DNA from 4 places in the Saccharopolyspora terrae genome. Region 4 is predicted to be linked to each of the others. Evidence: riboswitches for the same ligand, from Rfam matches in the RefSeq annotation. Region 4 holds a riboswitch; each other region holds the start of a gene.
What was found. A riboswitch is a leader RNA that binds a small molecule or an ion and turns the genes downstream of it on or off. The one in region 4 is predicted to bind cobalamin.

Region 1 (7,660 bases), on a different contig from region 4:
GCGTGGACTAGGTGCAACGGATCGACCGGGTCCTCGATGAGGAGCTTCAGCGCTTCGCGGTGGCCTTCGAGCGCTTGCGGAGCTGAAGCTGTTCGGGAAATCCGAACGGTTGGTGTTTGGGGTGGGGGCTGCGCGTAGAACGTTAGGTGTGCGAAACGTGTGGGTGCCGGCTGCTCTGCTGTTGATGGTGGCCGGGTGGGGTGCGAACCAGTTCTCGCCGCTGCTGGGGGCTTACCGGGGTGAGCTGGGGCTGAGCCCGTCGGCGGCGACCGGGTTGCTGGCGCTCTACGTCGTCGGGCTGGTGCCCGGCTTGTTGTTCGGGGGTCCGCTGGCCGATCGGCGCGGGCGCAAGCCGGTGGTGATCTGGGCGATCGTGCTCAGCGCGCTGGCCACGGTGGCGCTGATGCTCGGGGCGCACGTGGTGCCGTGGCTGATCGTCGGGCGGCTGGTCGTCGGGGTGAGCACCGGTGCCGTGCTCGCCGCGGGGAGCGCCTGGGTGCGCGACCTGTCGCACCCGCCGTTCGGGACCGCGACCGAGGACGGCGCCGGTGCGCGCAGGGCGGGTGTGCTGCTGGCGGCCGGTTTCAGCGTCAGCGGCTTGGTGTCCGCGCTGGTCGCGACCTGGGGGCCGTTCCCGCTGGTCAGCGCCTACGTTCCGCACTTGGTCCTGTGCGCGGTGACGCTGCCGCTGGCGTTGCGCTGCCCGGAGACGCGCGTCGAGCCGGCGGCCGGAGCACCGCGCGGCAGGGGAGTGCGCGATCCGCGGTTCCTGCGCCGGGTGGCGCCGGTCGCGCCGTGGATCTTCCTGTGCCCCACGGTCGGCTTCGCCGTGCTCCCCGCCCAGGTCACCGTCCACGCGCCCGGCTACGAGGTGCTCTACGCGGGGGTGTCGACGCTGTGCGCGCCCGGTTTCGGCGCGGTCGTGCAGCCCTGGGCTCGCCGGATCGCCCGGCGCGGGGTGCGGGCGACGGCCGTGTTCGGGTTGCTGGCCATCGCCGCCGGGCTCGTGCTGGCCGCCGTCGCGGCGTGGCAGGCGCAGCCGTGGCTGGGCCTGCTCGCCGCGCTGACGCTGGGCACCGGCTACGGCTTCGTCTCGACCTACTGCCTGACCATGGTGGGCCGCATCGCCGGACCGTCCGAGCTGGCAGGGTTGACCGCGATCATGTGGGTGCTGGCCTACCTGGGGTTCTGCACGCCGTTCGTGATCAGCCTGCTCTCGGATGTGGTCGCGGTGCCGGTGGTGCTGCTCGTGCTGGCCGGGTTGGCGCTGCTGACCCTGCTGTCAGCTCGCGACGAGACCGATCGAGATGGTCACGAAAGCCGTCGCGCTCAACGCGTCCAGCGACTTCGAGACTCGGGGGTTCTTTAGCCGGTCGGCGATCCCGGCGGCGGCTAGCACGATGGTGACCTCCCAGATCGCCGCCAGCACCAGGAACAACACGCCCAGCGCGACCAGCTGGAGCGCCGGCTGCGTGGACGCACCGACGAACTGCGGCAGGAACGCGAGGCTGAACAGCAGCATCTTCGGGTTGGTCAGGTTGCTGAGCAGGCCGCGCAGGTAGGGGTTGGTGTCATCCGGCGGCGGAACGTCCAGCGAGCCGGACTCGCGCCTGGTCAGCCAGTACCCGCGCACGATGGTGGCCGCGAGGTAGAGCAGGTAGGCCGCGCCCACCCACTTCAGCGCCACGAGCACGCCCGGCGCCTGGGTGATCAGCGCGCCCAGCCCGGAGATGACCAGCGCGACCTGCAGCGCGCTGGCGGTGTGGATTCCGGCCAGCGCCAGCAGTCCCGCCTTGCGGCCGTGGTTCAGCGACGTGCGCAGCAGCAGGAAGACGTCCACTCCCGGTGTGATGATCACGACCGCGCTCGCCAGCAGGAAGGCGGGCAACGGCGTCGTGTCCAGGAGCACGGCGATTTCCTCTCCACTTCGGGCAGCACGCACTGCCACATCGCTTGATCAGGTTCTTCTCGTCATCCGGTCAGGTGAGATCGGCGGGTGCCGGTGGTGGAGGTACCCCGGTTCCGCGATGCCCTGGGATGGAGGTGCGACTGCCAACGGCGACATTCGCGAAAGGATTTGCTTCCGGAGTCGAGTTTAACGAAATATTTTCCGGCGAAACTGTGAGTTGCGACTCGTGATGTTTCGGTGTGCGTGCGATTACGGTGTGTCCGCTCCGCCGATGACCGCGACAGCTGGAGGCACCGACTTTGGGCCGCGACGAACAGGGATCCGCCGACAAGACCCGTGCGCTGCGCGCGCTCGCCATCGCCGGAGCGGTCACCGCCCTGGCGGGCGCGAGCCCCGCCGCCCACGCGGACCCGGCGATCACCGGAGACGACCAGCCGCAGTCCCGGATCCTCGGCGGCTCGGGCAGCACCACCGACGACGCGCCCTGGGTGGTCGCGCTGACCGACCGGTACGGCAACCAGTTCTGCGGCGGCACCCTGATCCGCGCGGGTGAGGTCGTCACCGCAGCGCACTGCGCGCACGATCCGCTCACCGGGGCCGAGCGCTCGCCCGAGGACGTCCGCGTGATCGCCGGGCGGACCGACCTGCGCAGCTCGCAGGGCAGCGAAGCCGAGGTCGACGACGTGTGGGTGCACCCGGGCTACGAGGACTTCACCACCGGCGACGACCTCGCCGTGCTCAAGCTCAGCGCACCGCTGCCGCAGCGCCCGCTCCCCGTGGTCGCGCCCGGTGAGACCGCGCCGTACGAACCGGGTGCCATGGCCCGCGTCTACGGATGGGGCCGGACCAGCGAGAACGGCCCCAACTCGGACAGCCTGCGCTCCGTCGAGGTGCCCGTCGCCGCCGACGAGGCCTGCCGCTCGGCCTACCCGAACTACGACCCGCGCAGCATGTTCTGCGCCGGATACCCCGAAGGCGGGCGCGACGCCTGCGCCGGCGACTCCGGCGGGCCGATCGTCGCGGGCGGGCGGCTCATCGGCGTGGTGTCCTACGGCACCGGTTGCGGTCGTCCCGGCACGCCCGGCGTCTACACCAGGCTGTCGAACTACCCGTTGTGAGCGGCGGGCGAGTGGTCTGCACAACTCCCGCCGCTGGCGAGTGCGGGAAACCGGGAAGTCCTGTGATATCCAGGTAAGGGTGACCCTTCAGCCGCTCGCGACCGCCGTGCAACGCGCCTACACCGCAGACCTCGACGCCTCCGACTTCTACCGGATGCTGCGGCTGCGGGTCGACGTCTTCGTCGTCGAGCAGGAGTGCCCCTACCCCGAGCTCGACGGGCGCGACCTGGAGGACTCCACCCGCCACTTCTGGGTCGACTCCGCCGACGACTACGTGCTCGGATACCTGCGGCTGCTGGAAGACCCCGACGGCACCTACCGCATCGGCCGCGTCTGCACCTCCCAGAGCGCCCGCGGCCTGGGCATCGGCCGCAAGCTGATGCGCGCCGCCGTCGCCGAGGTGCAGAACTCGCCCGCCGTGCTGTCCGCCCAGACCTACGCCAAGGACTTCTACGCCTCCTTCGGCTTCGTCGAGACCGGGGACGAATACCTCGAAGACGGCATTCCGCACGTCGACATGCGCCGCGAACCCCGCCGCGCGGGCGTGACCGCCGGACGCTGAGGTGCCTTCAGGGATGCGGTGTCCGTTTTAGGCGTGGGACTCAGCTGGCACCGCCGCGGGTTCTCCAGCGGCTTCGTGGCGAGTACGCCGCGACGCCGTGTATTGGCTATACATCAGGAGTGGCGCACGGAGTGCACGGAGCCGCTCAGGTTCTGCTGCTGGCACCGCCAAGCAAAGCAACCACCCCCAACTCCGAACTGTGAGTTGGGGCGCCGGAAGGTTGGGCGCTTGATCGACGTCTGGGACGATGTCGGTGAATCCGTTTGCAAGGGGTGTTGGCAGGAAGCCGGTGCGAGTCCGGCACGGTCGGCGCCACTGTGACCGGGGAGCGGACCTCCCGCGCGAGCCACCGGGGTGACCTGGGAAGGCCGGAGGGACGTGACGATCCGGGAGTCAGGACACTGCGGCCCCTTGTTCCCGACAGCGGGGCGTCCGCACCCCGAGGAAGGAACCACACCGGCATGTCCGCTGCCCCTCGCTTCCCCTTCTCCGCCGTGGTCGGCCACGACGACCTGCGGCTCGCGCTGCTGCTCAACGCGGTGCACCCGCGCATCGGCGGTGTTCTGGTGCGCGGCGAGAAGGGCACGGCCAAGTCGACCGTCGTGCGCGCCCTCGCCTCGCTGCTGCCGGCGCTGGACGTCGTCGACGGCTGCCGCTTCGGCTGCGACCCCACCGCGCCCGACCCGCAGTGCCCCGACGCGCCGCACGGCGACACCGCCACCCGGCGGCCCGCGCAGCTCGTCGAACTGCCCGTCGGTGCCACCGAGGACCGGCTCATCGGCTCGCTCGACCTCGAACGCGCCCTGACCGAAGGCGTCCGCGCCTTCCAGCCCGGCCTGCTCGCCGGAGCGCACCGCGGCGTGCTCTACGTCGACGAGGTCAACCTGCTGCACGACCACCTCGTGGACCTGCTGCTCGACGCCGCCGCCATGGGCCGCGCCCACGTCGAGCGCGACGGCGTGTCCGTCTCGCACGCCTCGTCGTTCCTGCTGGTCGGCACCATGAACCCGGAAGAGGGTGAGCTCCGGCCGCAGCTGCTCGACCGCTTCGGGCTCACCGTGCAGGTCGCGGCCTCCCGCGAGGTCGGCACCCGCACCGAGGTCGTCCGCCGCCGGCTCGCCTTCGAAGCCGACCCCGCCGGGTTCGCCGCCCACTGGGCCGACGCCGACGCCGAACTCGCCGAGCACATCCGCGCCGCCCGCGCCCGCGTCGAGGACGTCGTGCTGCCCGACTCCGAACTCCGCCGGATCTCCGCGCTGTGCGCGGCCTTCGACGTCGACGGCATGCGCGCCGACCTGGTGCTGGCGCGCACCGCCATCGCCCACGCCGCCTGGCGCGGCGCCGACGCCGTCACCGAGGAGGACGTCGAAGCCGCCGCCCGCCTCGCCCTGCCGCACCGGCGCCGCCGCGACCCGTTCGACGAACCCGGCATGGCCGAGGACCAGCTGCAGCAGGCCCTCTCCGACGCGGCCGAGCAGGCCGAGGACCAGCCGCCGGAAGACCCCGACGACGACCCCGACGGAGGACCCGACGGCGGTCCCGGCGGAGGCGGCGAACCCCAGGACGAGCCCACCGGCCCCACCGGAGGCGGTGGCGGCGAGGAGCAGGACCAGCAGCCCGGTGGCGGCGACTCCGAACGCGCCCCCGTCGGCGCCGGGCAGTCGTTCCGCGCCCGGTTGCTGGAAGTGCCCGGACTCGGCGAAGGCGCACCCGGCCGCCGGTCTCGCGCCCGCTCCCGCAGCGGGCGCACCACCCGCGCCACGACCGTCGACGGGCACGGACTGCACGTCACCGCCACCCTCGCCGCGGCCGCGCCCCACCAAGCCGCGCGCGGACGCAGCGGACCCGGCCTCGTCCTGCGCCCCGACGACGTCCGCCGATCCCTGCGCGAAGGCCGTGAGGGCAACCTCGTGCTCTTCGCCGTCGACGCCTCCGGCTCGATGGCCGCCCGCGACCGGATGACCGCCGTCAGCGGCGCCGTCCTGTCCCTGCTGCGCGACGCCTACCAGCGGCGGGACAAGGTCGGCGTGATCACCTTCCGCGGCGACCAGGCCGAAGTCGCCCTGCCGCCCACCTCGTCGGTCGACATCGCCGCCGCCCGGCTCCGCCGGATGCGCACCGGCGGACGCACCCCGCTCGCCGACGGACTGCTGCGCGCCCAGCACGTCATCCAGACCGAGAGCACCCGCGACCCGCAGCGCCGGCCGCTCGTCGTGCTGCTCACCGACGGCAAGGCCACCGTCGGCGTCCGAGGAGCCACCGGCAGCAAGCAGGCCGTCGACGACGCCCTGCGCGCCGCACGCGTGCTCGCGGGCACCGGAACCGCCTCCGTGGTGGTCGACTGCGAGAACGGTCCCGTCAAGCTCGGACTGGCGAACCAGGTGGCCGCAGCCCTGGGCGGACCCAGCCTGCGGCTCGAAGAGCTCTCCGCCGAACACGTCGCCGGAGTCGTGCGCGCCGTCAGCGGTGACAGCGGGTTGGCCGCTTAGTCTCGTTTTGGTTACGAGATTCAACCCTGTGAGTACCGACCCAACGGTCGGATTGGTACGGTGACCGCCAGTCCACCTGACCCCCAGGGGTGGACCTCCAAAGTGCCCCGCGCTCCCAGCGACCCCCAGGCCGGTTGAGCGCGGGGCTCTTTCTTTTTGTCTTCCGTGGCTGAGTTGCTCAGCGGTGCGGGTGGGGGAACCTGAGCGGCGCTGTGGACTCCGCGCGCCACTCCTGATGTATGCCAATACACGGCGTCGCGGCGTGCTCGCCACAGCACCGCTCAGAACCCCCGGCGGTGCCAGCTGCTCAGGTGGTGAAGGAGAAAGCACCTTCGGTGCTTGCCTGACGGTTCATGCTGGGGTTGGTTGTTTTTGGTGGTAGCGGTGTCTTGCGTAGGTGGCTGTGGCTACCAGGGGGATTGCTGTTGCTCCTGCTGTGGTGAACAGGATCGTGTAGTTGCCGTGGTCTGCTAGGGGGCCTGCTGCTGCGGAGGCCGCTGCGCTGCCCAGGAACAGGGCGCAGGCGAAGAGGGCCACGGCCGTTCCTCGTGCTTCCGGGGCGACCGAGGTGGCCCAGGCTTGCAGGGAGGAGTGCATGAAGGACCAGCCTCCGCCCAGCAGGAGGGCCGTGATGATCACCGTGGCGAGGTTGGTGTCCACGGAGACCAGGGCATAGCCGACGATCATCTGCGTGCCGCCGATGGCGATCAAGCGGGGGACCGGGACCCGGGAGTTGATGGCCTTGACGACCCGGGAGAACACCAGCACGCCCACGCCGTAGGCACCCGTGGCCAAGCCCGCCACAGCGACGTCCAAGCCCTCGTTGACCAGCGCCGACGCCAAGAAGGTCATGGTGCCCAGCAGCACCGCGCCCTCCACGAAGACCAGGCCGAACACCAGCAGCGCCCAGCGGTTGCGCAGGACTCCGCCGATGTGGGAACCCACCCCGCCCGACACCGCCGCGCGGTCGGGTTCCGGGAGGCCGCGCAGCAGCAGCGCGCAGACCGCCGCGCACAGGGCAGGGACCGCGAAGACCACGCGCCAGTCCAGCCAGTGGGCCAGCACGCCGCCGACCGCCGTCGCCATGGCGGTGCCCACCGCCTGGGCCGCCATCAGGTCCGACAACGCGCTCTGGCGCTTCTGCTGGGAGACCGTGTCGCCGACGTAGGTCAGCGTCGTGGGGACCACCGCGCCCATGAACGCACCCGCCAGGACGCGCGCCGCGATCAGCACCGGCAGCGACGGCGCGAACGTCGAGATCAGGCCCGTGGCAGCCGCCGCCAGCAAGGTGGCGCGCATGATCGGGATCCGGCCGAAGCGGTCCGAGAGGATTCCCCACAGCGGTTGCGAGAGTCCGTAGGCCAGGAAGTAGCCGCTGGCGACCGTGACCGCCGAGGCGATCGGGACGTGCATGCTCAGCGCGATCAGCACCAGCATCGGGGTCACGGCGAACCGGTCGAAACTGCTGATGAACGAGGCTGCGGAGAGCACCAGAGGCGGTCTGGTGGGCATGCGGCGGCTCCTAGTTCTGGGACGCTCGTCCATCTTCACGCGTCGAACGCCGGTCGCAGCGGTGAAGTTG
Region 2 (7,660 bases), on a different contig from region 4:
GCGCCCGGCCGCAGTGCACGAACAGCTCCTCGACGTTGACGACCACCGCCAGCGCCGGGGGCACGCCCTTGAGCGCGAGGTCGGCCATCGCCACGAAGAACAACCGCGACCGCTCGATGAACCGGCGGCTGACGTCGTCGTTCCCGGAGACCGCCTTCTCGGCGATCTCCGGGAACGGCGGCTCGACGACCTCGCGGAGTTGCGCTTCTGAGGTGACCTGCTCGGCCTCGGCCGGATCCCACGAGGGCACCGTTCTCTCCTGATCAGTGGTGCGCCTCGGAGCGGGTCAGCCCGCCTGGGCCTGCGCGATCAGCGGCACGACCTCATCCACCGCGTAGGACATGCCCGCGGCGGTGCCCGCCGAGAACGCCTGCACGGCCTGCTCGTCGTGCAGCACGACGGCGCGGTGCTCGCGGACCGACTGCAGCGACTGGAAAATCTGATCCCTGTCGACCTCCGCGGCGGACAGGCCGATCGGGAACATCACGGTCAGGTCGGCGTTGAACAGGTCCATGCGCTCGGGCGAAACGCTGACGAAGAAGTTGTCCCCGGCCACCGCCTGCACGGCCGGCGACTGGCGGAACCCCAGCCGCTCCATGAACTCCAGGCGCGAACCGCCGTTGACGTAGGCGCCGTAGGAACCGACCATCTTCGCCCCGACGGCCACGGTCTTGCCCGCGAACTGCGGGTGCGCGGCGGCCGCCTGCTGGAACTTGGCCTCCAGGTCGGCCTTCTGCTGGGCAGCTTCGGCGGACTTGCCCAGCGCCTTGCCGACCATGTCCAGCTGCTGGTCCCACGTGGTCAGGTAGCTCTCGCCGCCCGGCGGGATGCTCACCACCGGAACGCCGAGCCGGTTGAGCAGGTTGTAGCGCTCCTTGTCGCCGCTGGCGCGGGTGTCGAGGATCAGGTCGGGCTGGAGCGCCGCGACGGCCTCCATGTCGACCTCCATGGTGCCGAGCATCTTCGGCGGCGTGGCGTAGCGCTTGTCGGCGGGGATCCACGGCGGGACGCCGTCACCGCCCACCGGCAGCCAGTCGGCGGCACCGACGGGCTGCACCCCGAGGCTCAGCGCGGTTTCGGCGTCGCCCCAGCCCAGCGCGACGACACGCTGGGGACGCTCCGGAACGGTGACGTCACCGAACGCGGTCTTGATGGTGACCGGGAACTGGCCGTCCGCCGATGCGGCGGCGGGCTCGTCGTTCTCGGGACCGGCCGCGCCGCAGCCGGTCAAGGCGATTCCCAGCAGGACTGCCATGATCAGCCCCAGGGTCCGCATCCAGCGCATTTCCACACCTCGCAGTGAGTTAAGTGCGCCTAACCTAACTAACGCTCCGTGTGGAGTCCACCCCGAGATCTACTCGCTGTGACCGACGTTCGTCACATTCGTCCACACCGGACGATCGACTGCTCACCCTCGGTTCATGAGCAACTTCCGGCCGGGTCGTGCGTTGAGCCTCACGAAGGCCCGGTCGGGGCGTTCGAGGGTGCGGAAGGACGCGATCGCGATGGACAGGCTCAACGGCAAGCGCGTGCTCGTGACAGGTGGGGCGTCGGGGATCGGGCAGGCCAGCGTGCTGCGCCTGCTCGACGAAGGCGCCAGGGTGCTGACCACCGACATCGATGAGACCGGGCTGAAGGAGACCTCGCGGCGCGCGGCCGCGGCCGGCACGTGCGACCTGCTGGGCACCCTGCCCCTGGACATCTCCCAGGAGGACGCCGTCGACGCGACGGTGCCGGCCGCGGCCGAGCAGCTGGGCGGGCTGGACGTGCTGGTCAACGCGGCGGGAATGCTGCACAGCGCGCACACGCACGAGTGCTCGCTGGAGCTGTGGAACCGGATCCTCGCGGTCAACCTCACCGGCACCTTCCTGGTCACCCGCGCGGCGTTGCCCGCGCTGCTGGAGACCGGCAGCGGCGTGGTGATCAACTTCAGCTCGACCTCGGCGAACTTCGCGCACCCCTACATGGCCGCCTACGCCGCGAGCAAGGGCGGCATCCAGTCGTTCACCCACAGCATCGCCCTGGAGTACGCCAAGCAGGGCCTGCGCGCGGTCTCGCTGGTGCCCGGCGGGATTCGCAGCGGCATCACCGAGACCACCGCGGACAAGCTGCCCGCCGACACCGACTGGGACCTGTTCACCAAGCTCTCCCCCGCTCTCGGCAGCGGATTCGCACCGCCGGAGCACGTGGCGGGCGTGGTCGCGATGCTCGCCTCCGACGACGGCGCCTTCATCACCGGCACCGAGATCCGCGTCGACGGCGGCACGCACCAGTAATCCACACCCCAACTTCCACTGAAACCCGGCACCCAACTTCCACTGAAGTCGGGTACCCGACTTCCACAGAACCCCGGCACCCGACTTCCACTGAAACCTCGTACCCGAGTTCCACTGAAATCGGGTACCGGAATTCCACTGAGATCCCGGACCCGACATCCACTGGAACCTCGTACCGCTGGTCAACGGGTGATGCTGCGCGCGGAGTGCGCCTGACTCACGACGTCGAGGTGGTCCGGCGCAGCGGCCGCCGGATCGACCGCGCCCCGGCCGGTTAGACTCGATCGCGAGCCGGTCGTGCCACGTGTGGCCGATGGGAATCCGGTCGGAAGCCGGAGCTGACGCGCAGCGGTAGGGGTGACGGGCGAGCCCGAGCCACTGGATCGCACTCGATCCGGGAAGGCGGCTCGCCCGGTGGAGCCCGAGCCCGAAGACCTGCCGGCTCCCCGGACCCGCACCGGTTCCGGGAATCGGCCGACCAGGTCTCGCGCATGGGCCTGGGGTGAGGATTTCCGCACAACGTGTTCTTACGCTGGACGCGCACGGGCTTGATGCTGCTCTGCGCCACCGCACTCGCCGCCTGCAACGCTCCCGCGACGGAGTCGGCTCCGCCTCGGGTGTCGCTGCCCAACTGCGACGGGCACGTCTCGGTGTCCGAACCACCGCGCCGCGCCGTGAGCCTCAACCAGTCGACCACCGAGATCATGCTGGCGCTGGGCCTGGCGGACCGGATGGTGGGCACCGCGACCTGGACCGATCCGGTCGATCCGGCGCTGGCCGCCGAGAACTCCCGAGTACCGCGGCTTTCCGACAACAACCCGTCGTTCGAATCGGTGCTGGCCACCGAGCCCGACGTGGTGCTGGGCGCCTACCAGGCGGTGTTCACCGACGAAGGCGTGGCCTCGCGGGAGCGCTTCGCCGAGCTCGGGGTCCCCACCTACCTCTCCCCCTCCAACTGCTTTCCCGAGGAGGCACCGCTCGCCGAGCCGGTCGAGCTCGACGACATCTACCGGGAGGTGCAGGAGATCGCCACGATCTTCGACGTCCCGCAGCGCGGCGAGGCGCTGGTGGCGCAGCTGCGGCAGCGGGTGGCCGACGCCCAGCGCAAGGCCGTGCCCCACCGGGACACCTCGGTGCTGTTCTGGTTCGCCCGCACCGAATCCCCTTACGTGGCAGGATCAACCGGATCCCCGGCGATCATGACCCGCACCCTCGGGGTGCGCAACGCCTACGAGGACGTGCGCTCGATGTGGCCGCAGGTGTCGTGGGAGGACGTCCTCGCCCGCGACCCCGACCTGCTGGTGCTCGGCGACCTCACCCGCGACGGCGAAGGCGATTCCCTGGCCGCCAAGCAGGAATTCCTGCGCACCGACCCCGCGATGTCACGGCTGCCCGCCGTCGGCGAGGGCCGGTGGATGGGCATGACCGGCACCGAGATGAACATCAGCATGCGCACGATCACCGGGATCGAGCGGCTCGCCGACCGGTTGGCCGAGCTGGAGCGTCGGTGAGGACCGGGCGCCTGCCCTCCTCGCTGATCGTGCTGGTCGGGATTCCGCTGCTGCTGCTGTCGATCGCCGTGGCGGTCACGCTCGGACCGGCTCCGCTGTCGGTGACCGACGTGGCCGGTGTGGTGGGCGCACGGCTGGGCCTGGGCGAGACCGACGTGTCGCGGATCGGACAGGGCATCGTCTGGCAGCTGCGGTTGCCGCGCGCGGTCCTCGCGGCGATCTGCGGCGCCGGGCTCGGGGTGTGCGGCGCGGTGCTGCAGTCGCTGCTGCGCAACCCGCTCGCCGATCCGTTCCTGCTGGGCGTGTCGGCGGGCGCCTCGACCGGCGCGGTGCTGGTGGTGATCCTCGGGCTGGGCGCGGGCGCGATCGGTGTGACCGCGGGCGCCTTCGCCGGTGCGCTGGTCGCGTTCGCGCTGGTGATGACCTTGGGCGCGGTGGCCGGTGGCACCACGACGCACCTGGTGCTGGCCGGTGTCGCGGGGACTCAGCTGTTCTCGGCCCTGACGTCGTTCGTCGTGATCACCTCGGCGGACGCCGAGCAGACCCGGGGCGTGCTGTTCTGGTTGCTCGGTTCGCTCTCGGGCGCCCGCTGGAACGACGTGGCGGTCTCGGGTGCGGTGTGCGCGGTCTGCCTGCTGCTGTGCCTGTCGCGGGCCGGGGCGCTGGACGCCTTCGCGCTGGGGCACGACACGGCCGCAGCACTGGGCGTGCACGTCACGCGGCTGCGGATCGTGCTGCTGGTGGCCACCGCGCTGCTGACCGCCACGCTCGTCGCGGCGGCGGGTGCGATCGGGTTCGTCGGCCTGGTCCTGCCGCAGGCCGCGCGGCTGCTCGTGGGCCCGCGGCACCGCGCGCTGCTGCCGGTCACGGCCGTGCTGGGCGCGATCCTGCTGGTGTGGGTGGACGTCCTGGCGACCACCGTCGCCGCGCCGCAGGAGGTTCCGGTGGGAGTCATGACCGCGCTGGTGGGCGTTCCGGCCTTCGCCGCGCTGCTGGCCCGGCGCGGCCGAACCACCTGAGCGTCCCGCGACCGCTCACCGAAATCCCCTACGCTGCACGCGTTGCGAGGCGTCGACGAGTCTGCGAGGGATCAGATGAACCAGCCGGTGGCGTGGGGTGTGCTCGGCTGCTCCGGAATCGCCGAACGACGAATGCTGCCCGCGCTCCACGAGATCGAGGGTTCCCGGATCGCCGGCCTCGCCAGCCGGGCGCCTGCCAGGGCCGAGCGCTTCGCCGCCGAGCACGGCGGGACCGCGATGAGCTACGAGGAGATGATCGACTCCCCCGCGATCGACGCGGTCTACCTGTCGCTGCCGAACTCGCTGCACTTCGAGTGGGCGCGACGCGCGCTGCGCGCGGGCAAGCACGTGCTGTGCGAGAAGCCGATGACGATCTCGGCCGAGCAGACCGGTGAACTCGTGGCGCTGGCGGCCGAGCGCGGACTGCTGCTGCGGGAGAACTTCGCGTTCCTGCACCACCCGCAGCACGAGGTGGTGCGCGAGCTCGTCGAGCGCGGGCGGCTGGGGCGGTTGCGGACCTTCAGCTCGGCCTTCGGCGTTCCGTCGCCGCGCGCCGGGGACATCCGCTACGACCCCGAGCTGGGCGCGGGATGCCTGCTCGACGTCGGTGTGTACCCGATCCGGGCCGCGCAGCTGATGCTCGGCGAGGGGCTGACGGTGGCCGGTGCGACGCTGCGGGTCGACACCGACACCGGCGTGGACATGGCCGGGCACGCGCTCCTGGTGTCGGAGAACGGGGTCTTCGCGGATCTGGAGTTCGGCTTCCAGCACGCCTACCGCTCCCGCTACGCGCTGTGGGGCGATGCGGCGCACCTGAGCCTGGAGCGCGCGTTCACCCCGCCCGCCGAACACCGCCCGCTGCTGCGGCTGGAGGAGCAGGACCACGCCGAGGAGTTCACGCTCGACGCCTCGCACCAGTTCCGCGATTCGCTGGCCTCCTTCGCCGGTGCGGTGCGCGACGGCCGGACGCCGGAGATCGAGCGGTCCTGGCTGCGCGGAGCGCGGGAGACGGCGCGGCTGGTCGAGGCGATCCAGGAGACCGCGGTGCGGGTCCGGCAGCGGGGCGCGGTCCCGTCCTGAGCGGTTCGGGTACCTTGGTTAAGTCACACGACTTAACCAAGGGGGACCGCTCGTGCCCGAAGCAACCGAGCCCGCCGTCATCGAGGTCGACCGCCGCCGGAGCGGGTTCGGGCCGGCTCCCGACGTGGAAGCCGTCCGCGACGGCGCCGGAATCGTGCGGGTGCCCACCCCGTTCGGCCCGCCCTCGTGGCTGCTGACCCGCCACGAGGACGTGCGCCGGATGCTCGGCGACACCGCCGGTTTCAGCAACGGCTGGACGACCGCCGACCTGGTCGGCGGTGCGAGCCTCGACCCGCGCCACCTCTCCGGCGACGGCAGCGGGAACCTGCTGTCGATGGACCCGCCGGCGCACAATCGCCTGCGGCGCATGCTGACCCCGGAGTTCACGGTCCGCCGGATGCGCCGCATGGAACCGCGCATCACCGAGATCGTCGACGAGCACCTGGACCTGCTGGAACGGCACGGCAGCCCGGCCGATCTGGTGTCGCAGTACGCGCTGCCGATCCCGTCGCTGGTGATCTGCGAGCTGCTGGGCGTGCCGGTCGCCGACCGTGACGAGTTCCAGGAGCGCACCCGAAAGCAGCTCGACCTCACCGTCTCCGACGACGACAAGGTCGAGCTGGGGCGCGAAGCGCAGGCGTACATGACCGACCTGGTCGAGCGGGCCCGCCGCGATCCCGGCGACGACCTCATCGGCATGATGATCCGCGAGCACGACGAGGAGCTCACCAACGCCGAGCTCATCGGCGTGGCGAACCTGCTGCTCGTCGCCGGCCACGAGACGACCTCCAACATGCTCGGCTTGGGCACGCTGGCGCTGCTGCGCCACCCCGACCAGCTGGCCGCGGTGCGCGACGAGCCCGAGTCAGTTCCGGGCGCGGTCGAGGAGCTGATGCGGTGGCTGAGCGTGGTCAACTCCGGTTCGCCCCGGCTGGCCACGCGGGACGTGGAGCTCGGCGGCGTGACGATCCGGCGCGGTGACCTGGTGTCGTTCAACCTCCCCGCCGCCAACCGGGATTCGGGCCTGGTCGCGGATTCGGACCGCTTCGACATCGCCCGCCCCGCCAACCAGCACCTCGGGTTCGGGCACGGCATCCACCACTGCCTGGGCGCTCCGCTGGCGCGGATGGAGATGCGCATCGCGTTCCCGGCGCTGCTGCGGCGGTTCCCGACCCTGCGGCTCGCAGACGAGGAAATCGCGTGGGCAAGCGATCACGCCATCTACGGACTGAAGGAGCTCCCGGTCGCATGGTGAGCACCCGCTTCCCCGGCTTCGGCACGCCGCGAAGCGAGCGCTGGTCCATGAGCAGGCTCAACCCGCCGAGCCCGCTGTGGGGGTCCAACGGCATCACCTTCGGACCCGACAAGCGGCTCTACGTCGCGCAGTTCCTGGCCGGCCAGATCAGCGCCGTCGACGGGACCACGGGTGAGGTCGAGGTCGTCGTTCCCGCCGACGGCCCGGTGCAGGCGCCCGACGACCTCGCTTTCGGCTCCGACGGGTCGATGTACATCGCCGACATCACCCCGCAGCGGGTGTGGCGCCGCTCCCCCGACGGGGAGTTCACGTTGCTGTCGGAGGAGATCCGGGTGCCCAACGGCATCACGTGCGTGGGCGACCGGCTGTTCGTCAACGAGATGCGGCCGGGCGGGCGCGTCGTGGAGCTGCTGCCCGACACCGGCGAGATCGTGGTGCTCGCCGAAGGTCTGGCGATGGGCAACGCGATGCAGCAGGGACCCGACGGTTCGCTGTACTACCCGCACATGATGACCGGCC
Region 3 (7,660 bases), on a different contig from region 4:
CGACGAGCTGGTCGAGCAGCTCGACGCCACCGTCGACGGTGATCTGCCGTCCTGCGGCGTGGCGATCCTCGACGGCGAACCGGTCCGGCTGGTCAACCCGCACGGCTTCCCGCTCCCGGCGCTGCCGCCCAACGTCGGCGCCGACGTCGCGAACCCGCAGTGGACGGTGGTGATCGACGACCGCCGCCCGACCGAGGACGAGGAGCGCACGCTGCGCCTGGTCCCGCGCACGCTGGTCGTCGGGGTCGGCTCCGCGCGCGGTGTGTCGCGCACGGCGGTCGCCGAGACCATCGCCAGGCTCGACAGCGAGCACGGCCTGGACCCGCGCGCCATCCGCGCCTTCGCCAGCGTCGACCTCAAGGCCGACGAGGCCGGCATCCTCGACGCGGTGCAGGACCTGGGCTTCTGGCACTCCAAGGACGGCGGCGACGAGCTGTCCCTGCTGACCTACCCGGCCGAGGTGCTGGCCGGCGTGGAGGTGCCCAACCCGAGCGAGGTGGTGCGCAGCGAGGTCGGCACGCCCAGCGTCGCCGAGGCCTCCGCGCTGCACGCCGCCGACGAGCTCGCCTACGGCGCCCCGGTCGAGCTGGTCGCGGACAAGATCAAGGGTGACAACGTCACCGTCGCCGCCGCCCGGATCAGCCCGCGCGGCAGGCTCGCCATCGTCGGCATCGGGCCCGGTGCCCCCGACCTGCGCACGCCGCGCGCCGACGCCGAGCTGCGCCGCGCGTCGGTGGTCGTCGGCCTCGACCAGTACCTCGACCAGGTCCGGCACCTGCTGCGGCCCGGCACCGAGGAGCGCGCCACCGGCCTGGGTGCCGAGGAGGCCCGCGCGGCCGAGGCGGTGGAGCTGGCCAAGCAGGGCCGCGCGGTCGCGCTGATCGGTTCCGGCGACGCGGGCGTGTACGCGATGGCCAGCCCGGCGCTGGAGAAGGCCGACGTGGACATCGAGGTCGTCGGCGTGCCGGGCGTGACCGCCGCGCTGTCGGCGTCGGCGCTGCTGGGCGCCCCGCTCGGCCACGACCACGCGCTGATCAGCCTGTCCGACCTGCACACCCCGTGGGAGATGATCGAGCGCCGGGTCCGCGCTGCCGCCGAGGGCGACCTGGTGGTCTGCTTCTACAACCCGCGTTCGGTGCAGCGCCACTGGCAGCTGGGCCGCGCTCTGGAGATCCTCGCCGAGCACCGTCCGGCGACGACCCCGGTCGGCGCGGTCCGCCAGGCCAGCCGCGCGGACCAGAAGGTCTGGTGCGCCTCGATCGACGAGTTCGACCCGGCCGACGTGGACATGTTCACCACGGTCGTCGTCGGCTCCTCGCAGTCCACTGTGGTCGGTCGCCGGATGGTCACCCCGCGCGGCTACCGCTGGATGGCGGGCGATGTCCGTTGATCCGCTGACCATCACCGACGCCTGCACCGCCTGCGGCGCGTGCCTGCTCACCTGCCCGGAACACGCCCTCCGCCCGGCCCCGGGCCGCCCGTACGTCCTCGCAGAAGCCTGCACGTCCTGCGGAGAATGCGTCGAAATCTGCCCCAGAGACGCCATCGACCTCCTGCGCTGATCGCGTGCGGGGTGGCAGGGTGGTCGGGTGGGTGGTGACATGTCGCCGGAGGAGTTCCGGCGGGTCGGCAAGCAGGTCGTGGACTGGATCGCGGACTACCGGGCGGGGATCGAGTCGTTCCCGGTGCGCTCGCAGGTGGGGCCGGGGGAGGTTCGGGACGCGCTCCCCGCTCATCCTCCGGAACGGGGCGAGGACTTCGACCAGGTCCTGCGGGACCTCGACGAGATCCTGCTGCCGGGTGTGACGCACTGGCAGCACCCGGGCTTCTTCGCCTACTTCCCGGCCAACTCGAGCGGCCCGTCGATCCTCGGTGATCTGCTCTCCAGCGGTCTCGGCGTGCAGGGCATGGTGTGGGCGACGAGCCCGGCCTGCACCGAGCTGGAGACCGTCGTCGTGGACTGGCTGGCCGAACTGCTGGGTCTGCCGGCGCATTTCCGCACCGACGCGGCCGGCGGCGGGGTCATCCAGGACTCCGCGTCCAGCGCCGTGCTCGTCGCCTGCCTGGCCGCGCTGCAGCGGACCGGTGAGGACGTCGCGCGCAGGGGCATCACCCGCCGCCACGCGCTCTACGTCTCGGCGCACACCCACTCCTCGCTGGAGCGGGCGGCGCGGCTGGCCGGTATCGGCGCGGACAACGTGCGGGTGGTCGACACCGACCCGGAAACGCTCGGCATGGACCCGCGCCACCTCGACGAGCTCATCGCCGCGGACGTGGAAGCCGGTGCGGTGCCGACGATGGTGTGCGCGACGATCGGCACCACCTCGACCACCGCCATCGACCCCGTGCGCGAGATCGGCGAGGTCTGCCGGAGGCGCGGCGTCTGGTTGCACGTCGACGCCGCTTACGCCGGTGTCGCGGCGGTGTGCCCGGAGCTGCGCTGGATCAACGACGGGGTCGCCGAGTTCGCCGACTCCTACTGCACCAACCCGCACAAGTGGCTGCTGACCAACTTCGACTGCAGCGCCCTGTGGCTGGCCGACCGGGCTCCGATGATCGAAGCGTTGTCGATCCTGCCGGAGTACCTGCGCAACGAGGCCAGCGAATCCGGTGAGGTGATCGACTACCGGGACTGGCAGGTCCCGCTCGGCCGCCGGTTCCGCTCGCTGAAGCTGTGGTCGGTGCTGCGCTGGTACGGCGCCGAAGGGCTGCGCGCGCACATCCGCGACACCGTCGCGCTGGCCCAGGAGTTCGCCGGATGGGTGCGCGGGGACCCCGATTTCGAGCTGCTGGAACCGCACCCGTTCGCGCTGGTCTGCTTCCGGCCGCGCTACCCGGACCTCCCGGTGGACGAGGCCAACGAGCGCACGCACCGGGTGATGAACGCGCTCAACGACTCGGGCGACCTCTACCTCACCCACACCAAGATCGGTGGGCGAACCCTCCTGCGACTGGCCATCGGCTCACCGGCGACCGAGCGCAGGCACGTCCAGGACGCCTGGGAGCGGATTCGACGAGCCACGTGACCTCGCGCACGCCACGTCTCGGACGCGGCGCAGGTAGCCGCGTCGGGCTTCGGGTCGCAGACCCGTCCCGGATTTCAGTGGAAGCCCGGGTTCCGATTTCCACTGAAATCGGGCAGCCACCGGTGTCGGGCCGGGGTCGTGGTGGCTGATCGCGGGTGAGTCAGGTCCGGACGGGTTCGCGGGTTTCGGTGCGGGTGCCGAGGACGCACGCCGTGGTCGCCAATGCGATGCCGAGAACCACTGCGACCGACGGTGTTTCGCCGAGCAGCGGCCAGGCGAGCACGGCGGTGAACGGTGGTACGGCGCTGAACAGGGCGCTCGCCCGGGCCGCGCCGCCGACCGCCACCGCCCGCAGGTAGCAGCTCACGCCCAGCACCGACCCGGTGATCACCAGCCACAGCACGGAGATCCCGGCCTGCGCCCAGTGCGTGACGTGGCCGTGCTCGAACAGCGCGATCACCCCGATCACCAGCGCCGCGGCCGCGGTCTGCACGGCCGCGCCGGAGCGCAGGTCGATGCCGCCGCAGTAGCGCTGCTGGTAGAGCCCGCCCGCCGAGAAGCCCAGCAGGCCGATCAGCGTGAGCAGGATCGCCGGGTTCCACTCGCCCTCGGCCGCGACCTGCCCGCCCAAGGTGACCAGCACCGCCAGCACGCCCAGCGCGAGGCCGAGGAGCCGCCACCGGCTCAGCCGCTCCCGCAGCAGCACCGCCGCCAGCGCGGCCGTGAGCACCGGGTTCATCGAGATCACCAGGGCCGTCACCGAGGCGTGCACCCCGGCGGCCATGCCGCCGTAGCACCCGCCGAACTGCATCGCGTGCGTCAGCAGACCGGCCGCGGCGCTGTGCCCGAGGCTGCCGCCGGTCGGCCAGACCGCCCGGCCCACCAGCGCGATCGCCGTGAGCACCGCAGCCGCCAGCGTCAAGCGCACGGCGGTCAGCAGGAACGGCGGTGCGGCGGCCACGCCCAGAGCTCCGGTCGGATATCCGCTGGCCCAGAAGAAGACGATCGGTGCGGCGAGCGAGAGCGGGATCGACCGCGACGTGTGCATGCTCAAGAGAATTCCGGCCCTGCGCCGCCACGTCCAACAACGATAAGCAATCGCGATCGATCGCGTTTCCTGATCGGTCTAGGCTGGACGGCATGAGTGCAGTGCTCGACGTCGTCGCGCTGCGCAGCCTGGTGGCCGTCGCCGACTGCGGCGGGTTCCACCGGGCAGCGGCGGCGCTGTACCTGACGCAGTCCGCGATCAGCCAGCACCTGCGCAAGCTCGAACGCGCGCTGGACCGCAAGCTCGTGGTCCGCGAGGGCAGGCATGCCCGGTTCACCGCCGACGGCGAGCTGCTGCTGGCCGAGGCCCGCCGCATCCTCGACGTCCACGACGAGGCGGTGCGCAGGCTCGGTGCCGAAGGGCGCGGCACGCTGGTGTTCGGCTCCACCGAGCACGCCGCCGACCGCCTCCTGCCCGAACTGGCCTCGGGGATGCGCACGGCGTTCCCGGACCGCGAGATCCGCTTCCGGCTGGACCGCACGGCCCGGCTCGCCGACTCGGTCGACCGCGGCAGCATCGACATCGCGTTGCTCATCGACGACACCGTGTGCTCCCGCAGCATCGACGCGGGTCGTTTCCGGCTGGAGTGGTTCTCCGCCCCGGACTGGCAGCCGCCGCCCGAGGACCGGCCGCTGCCGATGGTCGTGTTCGACCAGCCCTGCACGCTGCGCAGGCACGCGATCGAGGCGATGGACGCGCTCGGCAGGGGACCCGACCTGGTCTGCGAAGCGGCCGACCTCTCCGGCGTGCTCGCCGCTACCCGCGCCGGCCTCGGCGTGACGCTGCTGCCCTCGACCAAGACCCGGCCGGCCGGGCTGGTCGAGCGCCGCGACCTGCCGCGCCTGGACCCCGTTCAACTCCGGGTGCGCGCCAGGCCGGGCCTGCCCGTGGACGTCGCCGAAGTCGCCGCGCACGTCGTCCGCGACGTCCTCGCCGAGGTCGCGTGAACACCCCGGGTCGTCATCAGCGGGGTGGAGGTTTCAACTGGACCCTCCAGCGGGTGGTGGAAGTTTCGGTTGAAACCTCCACCACCGAGGGTGCGACGTATCAGGCGGGTAGGTGGACGCGCCTGTGGAGTCGGTCTCCGATGTCGTTGGAGGCGTTGTCCAGGAGCTTGTGGGCGAGTTCGAAGAGGGCTCGCGCGATGGCGATCTCGTCGCCGATCTGCGGTACCTCGGGGTCGTCGGGGTGCCTGCGGGCCGTGCCGTGACCGTGCAGCGCCTGGCCGGCGGGAGTGGTGAACCCGACGTCCGCGGTCGTCTTCGCCCCTGCCTCCACGACCTGCAGGTTCAGTGTGATCGAGTGCGTCTCGTTCATGGTGGCCTCCTTGACGCAGCATCGAGCCGGAGCACTGTGCTCACCCGACCGGGTACCCCTGATTGAGCCGGTTGAAAGCGCCATCGGCCGACGGGAGCAGCCCGTAGATCACGCAACGTGATCGATTTCACCAGGTTTGACCTCGGACCGTAGATCAGGCAAGGATGACTGTCGCCGACAGTGCAGGAACCCGGTGCGAATCCGGGACGGTCCCGCCACTGTGACCGGGGAGTGGTCCCCACCCATCGCCACGGCTGTCACCAGCTGGAAGGCGGGGGAACCACGTCGATCCGGGAGTCAGGACACTGCGCGCCGGCCCCGTGCCGCGAACCCGCGGCGCGCGGCCACCGAACCCCGGGCGGGAGAACCCAGGAGGTCGGAGATCCCATGAGTCGGGATGCCGAAGTGAGCCGGCACACCACCGGTTGGGGCGCGCGCGAGCGCCGGAAGTCAGCGGTCCTGTTGGCCGCCATCGGAGCACTCCACCTCGCGGGATGGGGTGCCTACCTGCTGCACGAGCAGGCGTTCAGCGCCGCCGGAGGCCTCGCCGCCGCCGGCACCACCGCTTACCTGCTCGGCCTGCGGCACGGCTTCGACGCCGACCACGTCGCCGTCATCGACGACGCCACCCGGCTGCTGATGCAGCGCGGCAGGCGTCCGGTGTCCACCGGCATGTGGTTCGCCCTCGGCCACGCCAGCGTCGTGATGCTGCTGGCCTGCGCGGTCGCGTTCATCGCCGGACCCGCCGCCCAGCAGTGGGCCGAGCAGACCGGCGTGCGCATGGCCACCGCCGTCGACCTGATCGTGGTCGCCGTGCTGACCACCCTCGCCGTGCTCAACGCGCTCGTGCTGCGCGACGCGTGGCGGCTGCTGCGCCGCGCCCGCAGCGGCGCCATCGACGAAGCCGAGGTCGAGATCGTCCTCGGACGCCGCGGCCTGCTCGCGCGGGTGCTGCGGGGCCGGATGCAGGGCGTGGCCCGGTCCTGGCACCTGTTCGGCATCGGCCTGCTGTTCGGCCTCGGCATGCAGACCGCCACCGAGATCACCGTCCTGGCCATGGTCACCCCGGGCGCGAACCTGTCGGCCATCGCCGTGCTGAGCCTGCCGCTGCTGTTCGCCGCCGGGATGTGCACAGTGGACAGCGTGGACGGAATCCTGATGTCCCGCGCCTACACCTGGTCCCTGGCCCGGCCGCTGCGGCGGCTGTGGGTCAACGTCACCACCACCGCGCTGACCGTGGGGCTCGCCGCGCTGGTCGCCTTCGTCGTGCTCTGCGGAGTCCTGGCCGAATCGGGACTGGACTTCCTCGGCGGGGTCGCCGCGATCGCGGACCAGTTCGAGCTGCTCGGATACCTGACCCTGGGCCTGTTCCTGCTGGTCTGGGGCGGTGCGGCGGCGTGGTGGCGGTTCACCGCCCGCAAAAGCGCGGAAATCGCATAGGAAACAGGAACGACCATGAGGCGCACAGTCCATCCGATCGAGACCGAGTCCTACCGGATCATGCGGTCGCGAGCCGACTTCGACCGGTTCGAACCGCTGACCCGGGCGGTCGTCGAACGCGTCGTGCACACCACCGCCGATCCCAGCTGGACCGGCGAGGTCGTCGCGGACGAACCCGCGCTGCGGCAGGGTCGCGACGCCCTGCTGGCGGGTGCGCCGCTGATCACCGACGTGCGCATGGTCGCCTCCGGCATCACCGCCCGCGAGGTCCGCATCGGCCTGGACTTCCCGGGCGTCACCGAGCTCGCCGCCTCGGAAGGGCTCACCCGCTCCGCGGCCGGGATGCGGCTCGCGGCGGCCGAACACCCGCGCGGCGCGGTGTGGGCCGTCGGCAACGCCCCCACCGCGCTCCTCGAACTGCTCCGGCTCGCCGAGAACGGCGAACTGGAACCGGCGCTGATCGTCGGAGTCCCGGTCGGCTTCGTCGGCGCCGTGGACAGCAAGGCCGCACTGCGGCGCAGCGGCCTACCGGCCGTGAGCACCCTGACCGAACGTGGTGGTGCGGCGATCGCCGCCGCCGCCATCAACGCCCTGCTCTACTGGGCAGAACCTGGAGGTAACCGGTGACCGAACCGCTGCTGGTCGTGGGCCACGGCACGGTGGACGAACGAGGCGTCGCGCAGTTCCACGCCTTCCTCGAACGGCTCAAGGCCCGGATGTCCGCAGCCGGTGTCGACAGCTCGGGCGGGTTCATCGAGCTGTCCGCCCCCGCGGTCACCGAAGCCTGGACCGAGCTCACCGACAAGGGCCACCGCCGGATGGCCGCGGT
Region 4 (7,660 bases):
TTGAGGTCGGCCACCAGGTGCGGGTTGACGACGGTGAAGTCGCCGGACATGTTCGACTTGACGAACAGGTTGCGGTACAGCGGTTCGATGGATTGACCGACGCCGCAGATGTTGGCGATGGTCGCCGTCGGCGCGATGGCCATCACGTTGGAATTGCGCATCCCGCTGCCGCGAACCCGCTCCCGCAGCGACGACCAGTCCAGCGTCGAGCTCCGGTCCAGATCTGCGCTCCCGCGCGCTTCCCGAACGAACTCCTGGGAATCGATCGGCAGGATTCCCCGGCTCCACAGCGAGCCCTCGAACGAGGCGTAGCGCCCGCGCACCTCGGCGAGCCGGCTGGAGGCGTCGATGGCGTGGTAGCTGATCTCCTCCATGCTGCGGTCGGCGAACTCCACGGCGTCATCGGAGGACATCGGGATCCGCAGCTTCAGCAGCGCGTCGGAGAAGCCCATCAGCCCCAGCCCCACCGGGCGGTGCCGGCTGTTGGAGCGCTCGGCCTCGGGGATCGTGTAGAAGTTGATGTCGATGACGTTGTCCAGCATCCGCACGGCCGTGCGGACGGTCGCGGCGAGCCGGTCGCGGTCCAGGCCGTCGGCGGTGACGTGCCGGGCGAGGTTCACCGACCCCAGGTTGCACACCGCGACCTCGTCGGCGGCGGTGTTCAGGGTGATCTCGGTGCACAGGTTCGACGAGTGCACCACACCGGTGTGCTGCTGCGGCGAGCGCAGGTTGCACGGGTCCTTGAAGGTGATCCACGGGTGCCCGGTCTCGAACAGCATGGTCAACATCCGCCGCCACAGCTCGACGGCCCGAACCCGCCGGAACACGCGGATCTCGCCGCGGTCGGCCGCCGCCTCGTAGTCGCGGTAGCGCTCGGCGAACGCCGAACCGCAGAGGTCGTGCAGGTCGGGTGTCTCATCGGGGGAGAACAGCGTCCAGGACTCGTCGGCCTCGACGCGGCGCAGGAACTCGTCGGGCACCCAGTTCGCGGTGTTCATGTCGTGGGTGCGCCTGCGGTCGTCACCGGTGTTCTTGCGCAGGTCCAGGAACTCCTCGACATCGATGTGCCAGGTCTCCAGGTACGCGCACACCGCGCCCTTGCGCTTGCCGCCCTGGTTGACCGCCACCGCCGTGTCGTTGGCGATCTTCAGGAACGGGACCACGCCCTGCGACTCGCCGTTGGTGCCGTGGATGTGGGCGCCGATGCCGCGCACCGGGGTCCAGTCGTTGCCCAGCCCACCCGAGTACTTGGCCAGCAGCGCGTTGTTGCGGTAGGAGCTGAAGATCGACTGGAGGTCGTCGTCCACAGTGGTCAGGAAGCACGACGACAGCTGCGGGCGGGTCGTGCCGGAGTTGAACAGCGTCGGCGTCGAGCACATGAAGTCGAACGACGACAGGAGTCGGTAGAACTCGATGGCACGCGCGTCGCGGTCGTCCTCGCGCAGCGCCAGGCCCATCGCCACCCGCATGAAGAACGCCTGCGGCAGCTCGAAGCGGACGCCGTCGTGGTGCAGGAAGTACCGGTCGTAGAGGGTTTGCAGCCCCAGGAAGTCGAAGGCGAGATCGCGCTCGGCCTCCAGCGCCGCGCCCAGCCGGGACAGGTCGAAGCGGGCCAGTTCCGGGTCGAGCCGGCCCAGCTCGATCCCCCGCCGCACGTAGTCGGTGAAGTAGGAGGCGTAGCGGTCGCGCATCTGCTCCTGGTCGGTCTGCTGCGGAGCACCGGCCAAGTAGCTCAGCGCTTCGCCGCGCAGCTTGTCCAGCAGCAGCCGGGCCGTGACCAGGGAGTAGTTCGGCTCGGACTCCACCAGCGTGCGCGCCGACATGATCAGCGCTTCGCCGAGTTCGGCGTCACCGATGCCGGGGTAGACGTTGCGCTCGACCTCGGTGAGCACCGCTGACGGGTCCACGTCGGCGAGTCCCGCGCAGGACTGCTCGACCACAGTGGACACGCGGCCGCCGGTGAGCGGAATGGGTTCGGACAGTGCGGTGTCGGTCACCGGGACTCTCTCCTCGCGAGCTCGGAAGGCATGCCCGGAACCGGCGGCAGCACGCGAGGACGCGACGGAAGCGAAGACCATCGCATGTCCGCGTGGACCCTCCCGCGAGGTCCCGGACGGCGCGCACGGGCGTGCGCGCGCCGGTGGCAGGTCTTCGGACTCACGGGCGCCCGGTCTCGTCTGCAAGACCGTGCCTACTGGCCGTCGCTTCCCGGACGCGTGGCGTCCAGTGCTCAATGACGGCGGTCGTTCCCGTTCACCGCTGCGGGGCAGTCCCGGATTCGCACCGGGTTCCCTGTTGCCACACCGGACCCGCGCGGGCCCGGTGAACCACCAGCGAGCGACACTCTACATCTTGGGTCTGACTCGTCCACCGACACCAACATGGGCGTGTCGGAGGGAGAAATGAGTCACTTCCCGAACCACTTCGACAGGTGGGGGAGGAGGTCCTGCTGATCGTGTCCGACCCATGCGACGTGACCGTCCGGGCGCAGCAGGACGGCGGGAGCGTCGAGCTCCGCGCCGACGTCGACGACGTGATCGACCCGGTCGTCCCAGCCGTCGACCGAGAGCTCGCCGGTCCGGTCGAGCAGCAGTCCGCGCCCGGCCCGCATCAGCTCGTAGAGGCGACCGCGCCCGAGCTCGACGTCGCGCATGCGCCTGCCGATCAGGTCGTGCTCCCCGCCGAAGTCGTAGCGCACGTCGAGCGCGATGATCTTCTCGGTCAGGTGCCGGTTGACCTCGTCGAAGTCCATCAGCTCCGACACCAGCCGCCGCACCGCCCGCGGGCCCGGCTCGGTGGACATCAGCTGCATCTGCGCGCGCGTGTTGTCCAGGACCGCGGCGGCCACCGGATGCCGTTCGTCCTGGTAGCTGTCGAGCAGGTCCGCCGGTGCCCACCCGGCGATCTCGGCGGCGAGCTTCCAGCCGAGGTTGAACGCGTCCTGGAGACCGAGGTTGAGCCCCTGGCCGCCGACCGGCGGGTGGATGTGCGCGGCATCGCCCGCGAGCAGCACGCGGCCCGAGCGGTAGCGCTCGGCCTGCCGGGTCGCGTCGCCGATGCGCGCGAGGCGGCGAGGCGAGTGCGCGCCGAAGTCGGTGCCCGCGATGGCCTCCAGCTGGCCGGTGAGCTCCTCGAGCGTCGGAGGTGTCGAGCGGTCGTCGGCCACACCGGCGGCGGGCACCACGACCCGGCACCACTCGCCGTCGAGAGGGCCGACGCCGAAGCGCTTCTGGGTCGTGCGGACCTCGTCGGTCACCGCGGCCATCGTCTCCGGTGACGCGGTCACCTTCATCTCGCCGAGCAGCGTGTCCACTCTGGACGGTTCGCCGGGGAACCCGATGCCGCACAGCTTGCGCACGGTGCTGCGACCGCCGTCGCAACCCACCAGGTAGCGCGCCCGCAGCCGCGAGCCGTCGGCCAGCTCGGCGGTCACCCCGTCCTCGTCCTGATCGAGCCCGACCAGCTCGCAGCCCCGCCGGACGTCAACTCCCAGCTCGGAGGCTCGCTCGGCCAGCAGCCGCTCGGTCGTGGTCTGCGGGATGCCCAGCACGTAGCCGTGCGCGGTGTCCAGGCGCTCGGGCGCGGGCTTGGAGATGGCGGCGAAGAACCCTCCGAGCGGGTACTTCGTTCCCTCCGCCAGGAACCGCTCCAGCAGGCCCCGCTGGTCCAGGACCTCGATGCTGCGCACGTGCAGACCCAACGCCCGCACGAAGTCCGTGGGCTCCGCGGCCTCGTCCACCACGACCACGCCCACCCCGTGCAGCCGCAGCTCCGCCGCCAGCATCAGACCGGTCGGACCGGCACCGGCGACAACAACGTCGATCATCTTTCAACCCCCGGTCACACCGTGCCGCGAAGTCGGCATCTTCGCAGCTCACGGCTTCAGATCGGAGATTCTGCGGCATGCCCGGGGGCTTGCCGCAAGCCCCCGGGTGCGCTATACGTTGAGCACGGCGGGAAAACAGCGCCGACGCGTCACCGGGCCTGGAACAGCTCCACCACGTTGCCCGACGGATCGCGCAACAGGACCTGCTGACCGCCCGGACCGCAGATGACGTCATTGCGGAAATCAACACCTTCGGCGCGCAGCCGATCCACCTCGGCGGCCAGGTCGTCGACGATGAGGTGGATCCGGTTCCACCCGCCGGGCCCGGGGACCGCGCCGTCCGGCATCGCCCGGCCCGCCGAACTGGTCGGACCGCTCAGCAGCAACCGGAGGGCACCCCTGGTGACGTCGGCGAACGCCGGTGCGAAGTCGTTCCGGACGGTGAAGCCGAGATGGCGCGCGTAGAAGTCGACGGCCTTGTCGACGTCGTCGACCATGTACCTGACGCTGACGAAACCACTGGCGTTCTCGGGCATGGTCTTCTCCTTCGTGGTCACATCCTGCGGATAGGTGGGTTCACAGTGATGAGCCCGGCCGGAGGGACGGTGTGACAGGTGGCGGACGACGATCGGCTCGCTCAGCGGTTCGAGCAGCAGCGAGGGCAGCTGCGCGCGGTGGCCTACCGGATGCTCGGGTCCGTGACCGACGCCGAGGACGCGGTGCAGAACGCGTGGCTGCGCCTGAGCCGAGCCGAGCCCGACGAGATCGCCAACCTCGGTGGCTGGCTGACCACGGTCGTCGCTCGCGAAGCCCTGCACCTGCTGCGGTCGCGCCGGCGTCGCCGTGAGGAGCTCGTCGACACCGCCGCCACCCCGTTGCCGGATCCCGTGGTCTCCGCCGTCGAGGGTGAGGATCCGGAGCAGCAGGCGCTGCTCGCCGACTCGGTCAGCCTCGCGCTGCTCGTGGTGCTGGAGTCGCTCAGCCCGGCCGAGCGGTTGGCCTTCGTGCTCCACGACATGTTCGACCTGCCCTTCGACGAGGTCGCGCGGCTGGTGGACCGCACCCCGGTGGCGGCCCGGCAGCTCGCGAGTCGCGCGCGGCGACGCGTCCGAGGTGCCGCGCCACCGACTCCCGACCAGGACATCGGCAGGCAGCGCGCGATCGTGGACGCGTTCTTCACCGCCGCGAACGCCGGCGACTTCGACGCGCTGGTGCGGTTGCTCGACCCCGACGTCGTCTTCCGCGCCGACTTCGGCGGTGAAAGGCCGCCCGCGGTGTACCGAGGGGCGGAGAAGATCGCCCGGCAGTCCCGCGCGAGTCGCGGTGCGGAGCTCCACCCGGTGCTCGTCAACGGCCTGCCCGGCGTGGTCACCGCCCGGTCCGGCCGTCCGGTGTCGATCATGGCGTTCACCGTGGTGGACGGCCGCATCGTGGAGATCGACGGCATCCGCGACACCGACCGGGTGAGGCGACTGACGGCCTCAGTCGTCCGATTCCGCGAATGACGGCCCGAACCTGCAACCGTTAGAACACCTCTCGCTGAATCCGGCCAACGATCTCATCCAGGGTGAGCCTCTCGGATACGGTGCGTTCGTCGATCAGGTCGAGCCGACCCGCCTGGCCGAACCACTCGCTCATCTCCGCGGCCCCGAACTCGGCGCATTTCGGCCGCGTCGCGTGCCGCCGCAAGGTCTCCGACCAGCTGATGTCGAAGTAGTAGAAGAAGCTCGGGCCCGCGTGGTCGTCGCGGAGGGACCGCAGCATCGCCCCGTAGCGGGGAGCCGACAGGATTCCTTCGAGGATCACGTGAAATCCGCGATCCAGCGCGAACCGCACGGTGTTCGAGATCAACTCGATGTTCGCCGCACCAGGCCGATCGTGCTCACCTAGCAGGATCCGGCGCAGGTAGTCCTGCTCCACCAAGGCCACGCCGCGCCCGACCCGTCGACGCAATTCCCGCGCCGCAGAGGACTTCCCAGAACCGGAAGGCCCGCGAAGAACCACCAGCCGAGTGCCGTCGTCACCGGTTCTCATGCGCCGTAGCTCAGCGCGGTCCTGTGGAACGCGGTCAGGACTGCGGCGTTGTCGCAGTCGAGTGTCAAGTCGAAACAGATGTCCATTCCGGGAACGTACCGTCGATGTCCGACATGTCCGCCGCACTCGGCCGAGCCCGGATTCCAGCGGAGACCGGGACGCTCCCGCGTCTTGGTGTGCGGTGGGGGATGGTCGGGTGGTGGTTCACCGGAGTGCGCGCCGGGACAACGCGAGCACGACCGCAGCCCCGAGCAGGGAGAGGCTGCCGGTGAGCACGGCCACGTGATTCCAGCCGGAGAGCTGGGCGGCGATGTCGCCGCCTGGTGCGGAGGCGAGAACAGCGACTACGGTGACTCCGATCGAGGCGCCGACGTAACGGGTGGTGTTGTTCAGCCCGACGCCCACGGCGGCGCGATCGGGCGGGACGGTGGCCGTCGCTTGACGACCAAGAGCAGCGTTGAGAACACCGGTGGCGACGCCTGCGACGAGCAGGCCGGGCACCAATCGTCCCGTGGTCGAACCGGTTTCGAGTCCTGCGAGGAGCAGCAGGCCGGCGCCGGTGGCAGCGAGTCCGATCGCCAGCTGCGCAGTCCCGGTCAACCGCGCGGCCAGCCGATGACTGAGCACGGCTGAGACAGCGCTCGCACCAGACCAGAGCCCCATCGTGGCGCTGGCCTCCAGCGTGCTCATCCCCATGCTCGTGACGAGGAACGTGCCTGCGAACGACATCAGTGCGATCACGCCGGTGCCTGCGGCCGTGGCCGCCACGATGGCGGCGAGGAAGTCAGCTCGTCGGAACAGCGCGAATTCCACCATGGGCGACCGGCTCCGGATCTGACTGATGGCGAAAGCCGCCAAAGCGACCACTGCGCCACCGGCGCACATCAGGGCGGGGAAGAGGCCACCCAGACGCCCTTCGACGAGCGCGACCAGCAGCAGTGCGAGCCCGCTCGTCATCAACGCGGCACCCAGCAGGTCCAGCCGCTTGCCCGGAATCACCGCCGTCTCCGGAAAGCACCACCGCGCGGTGACGGCGATGATCGCTCCTACCGCTGCGAGCAGCCAGTAGGGTGCGCGCCACAGATCAGCGAGGTCGAGAAGTCCGGTGAGCAGCGGGCCGAGCGCGATTCCCAGCCCAATGCTGGCGCCCCACCAACTGGCCGAGACCGAGCGGGCTCCGGCGTCGCCGGCGACGGCGGCCACGAGTCCCAGCCCGGTCGCGATCAGACCAGCCGCACCAGCACCTTCGACGAGTCGTCCGATCACGAACTGCGTCGCCGTGGACGCGGTCGCGCATACCACGGAACCGGCTGCGAAGACCCACGCGCCGAGTGCGAAAACCCTTCGGCGGCCGGACTGGTCCGCCAGAGCTCCCGCGGTGAGCAGGCTCACCGCGAGGCCGGTGCTCATCGAGCTCAGGATCCACATGGTGGCTCCCGGTGGGGCGGCCAGCGCAGCGGTGACCGTCGTCGCGTTCCCCAGCGGCCCCGAATAGGCCAGCATGGCGCCGAACGTGCTCAGCGAGGTCAGGGCGAGGGCCGCCACGAACGATCGACGTGCACCGTCGGCGGGGCGAGGTGCGGAAACGTGAAGATCTGGTCTGCTCACCAGACCATCGTGACACAGGGGCGGTCTGGTGAACAGACCGCTCTGCCGGTAGCATGGGGACGTGGCATTGGGAACCGGGTACGACCAGCAGGGCTGCTACCTCGCCCGCGCGCTCGAAGTGGTCGGCGAGCGCTGGACCCTGCTGATCCTGCGCGACTGCTTCTACGGGGTGCGCCGCTTCACGGACCTGCG

Region 1: linked by a shared signal. The riboswitch ahead of E1181_RS23855 (putative cobaltochelatase) and the one ahead of E1181_RS13530 (ribonucleoside-diphosphate reductase subunit alpha) in region 4 are both predicted to bind cobalamin.
Region 2: linked by a shared signal. The riboswitch ahead of E1181_RS08880 (ABC transporter substrate-binding protein) and the one ahead of E1181_RS13530 (ribonucleoside-diphosphate reductase subunit alpha) in region 4 are both predicted to bind cobalamin.
Region 3: linked by a shared signal. The riboswitch ahead of E1181_RS23785 (HoxN/HupN/NixA family nickel/cobalt transporter) and the one ahead of E1181_RS13530 (ribonucleoside-diphosphate reductase subunit alpha) in region 4 are both predicted to bind cobalamin.

Annotation. Positions count from the first base shown of each region.
Region 1 is NZ_SMKS01000054.1:16,815-24,474, reverse strand. It holds gene E1181_RS23875 (MFS transporter) at 149-1,369, shown strand; gene E1181_RS23870 (LysE family translocator) at 1,283-1,909, opposite strand; gene E1181_RS23865 (S1 family peptidase) at 2,209-3,027, shown strand; gene E1181_RS23860 (GNAT family N-acetyltransferase) at 3,107-3,589, shown strand; cobalamin riboswitch at 3,843-4,015, shown strand; gene E1181_RS23855 (putative cobaltochelatase) at 4,051-6,078, shown strand; gene E1181_RS23850 (MFS transporter) at 6,430-7,590, opposite strand.
Region 2 is NZ_SMKS01000009.1:126,428-134,087, forward strand. It holds gene E1181_RS08865 (hypothetical protein) at 1-250, opposite strand, end outside; gene E1181_RS08870 (iron-siderophore ABC transporter substrate-binding protein) at 287-1,285, opposite strand; gene E1181_RS08875 (SDR family NAD(P)-dependent oxidoreductase) at 1,506-2,276, shown strand; cobalamin riboswitch at 2,552-2,733, shown strand; gene E1181_RS08880 (ABC transporter substrate-binding protein) at 2,798-3,787, shown strand; gene E1181_RS08885 (FecCD family ABC transporter permease) at 3,784-4,806, shown strand; gene E1181_RS08890 (Gfo/Idh/MocA family protein) at 4,882-5,886, shown strand; gene E1181_RS08895 (cytochrome P450) at 5,939-7,141, shown strand; partial or broken gene E1181_RS08900 (outer membrane protein assembly factor BamB family protein) at 7,135-7,660, shown strand, end outside.
Region 3 is NZ_SMKS01000054.1:2,157-9,816, reverse strand. It holds gene cobJ (precorrin-3B C(17)-methyltransferase) at 1-1,390, shown strand, start outside; gene E1181_RS23810 (DUF362 domain-containing protein) at 1,380-1,562, shown strand; gene E1181_RS23805 (aminotransferase class I/II-fold pyridoxal phosphate-dependent enzyme) at 1,602-3,026, shown strand; gene E1181_RS23800 (DMT family transporter) at 3,187-4,074, opposite strand; gene E1181_RS23795 (LysR substrate-binding domain-containing protein) at 4,167-5,021, shown strand; gene E1181_RS23790 (DUF1876 domain-containing protein) at 5,122-5,391, opposite strand; cobalamin riboswitch at 5,575-5,699, shown strand; gene E1181_RS23785 (HoxN/HupN/NixA family nickel/cobalt transporter) at 5,779-6,831, shown strand; gene E1181_RS23780 (precorrin-8X methylmutase) at 6,847-7,458, shown strand; gene E1181_RS23775 (sirohydrochlorin chelatase) at 7,455-7,660, shown strand, end outside.
Region 4 is NZ_SMKS01000019.1:36,197-43,856, forward strand. It holds gene E1181_RS13530 (ribonucleoside-diphosphate reductase subunit alpha) at 1-2,078, opposite strand, end outside; cobalamin riboswitch at 2,126-2,347, opposite strand; gene rox (rifampin monooxygenase) at 2,408-3,826, opposite strand; gene E1181_RS13540 (VOC family protein) at 3,976-4,362, opposite strand; gene sigJ (RNA polymerase sigma factor SigJ) at 4,441-5,331, shown strand; gene E1181_RS13550 (AAA family ATPase) at 5,351-5,860, opposite strand; gene E1181_RS13555 (MFS transporter) at 6,065-7,468, opposite strand; gene E1181_RS13560 (winged helix-turn-helix transcriptional regulator) at 7,530-7,660, shown strand, end outside.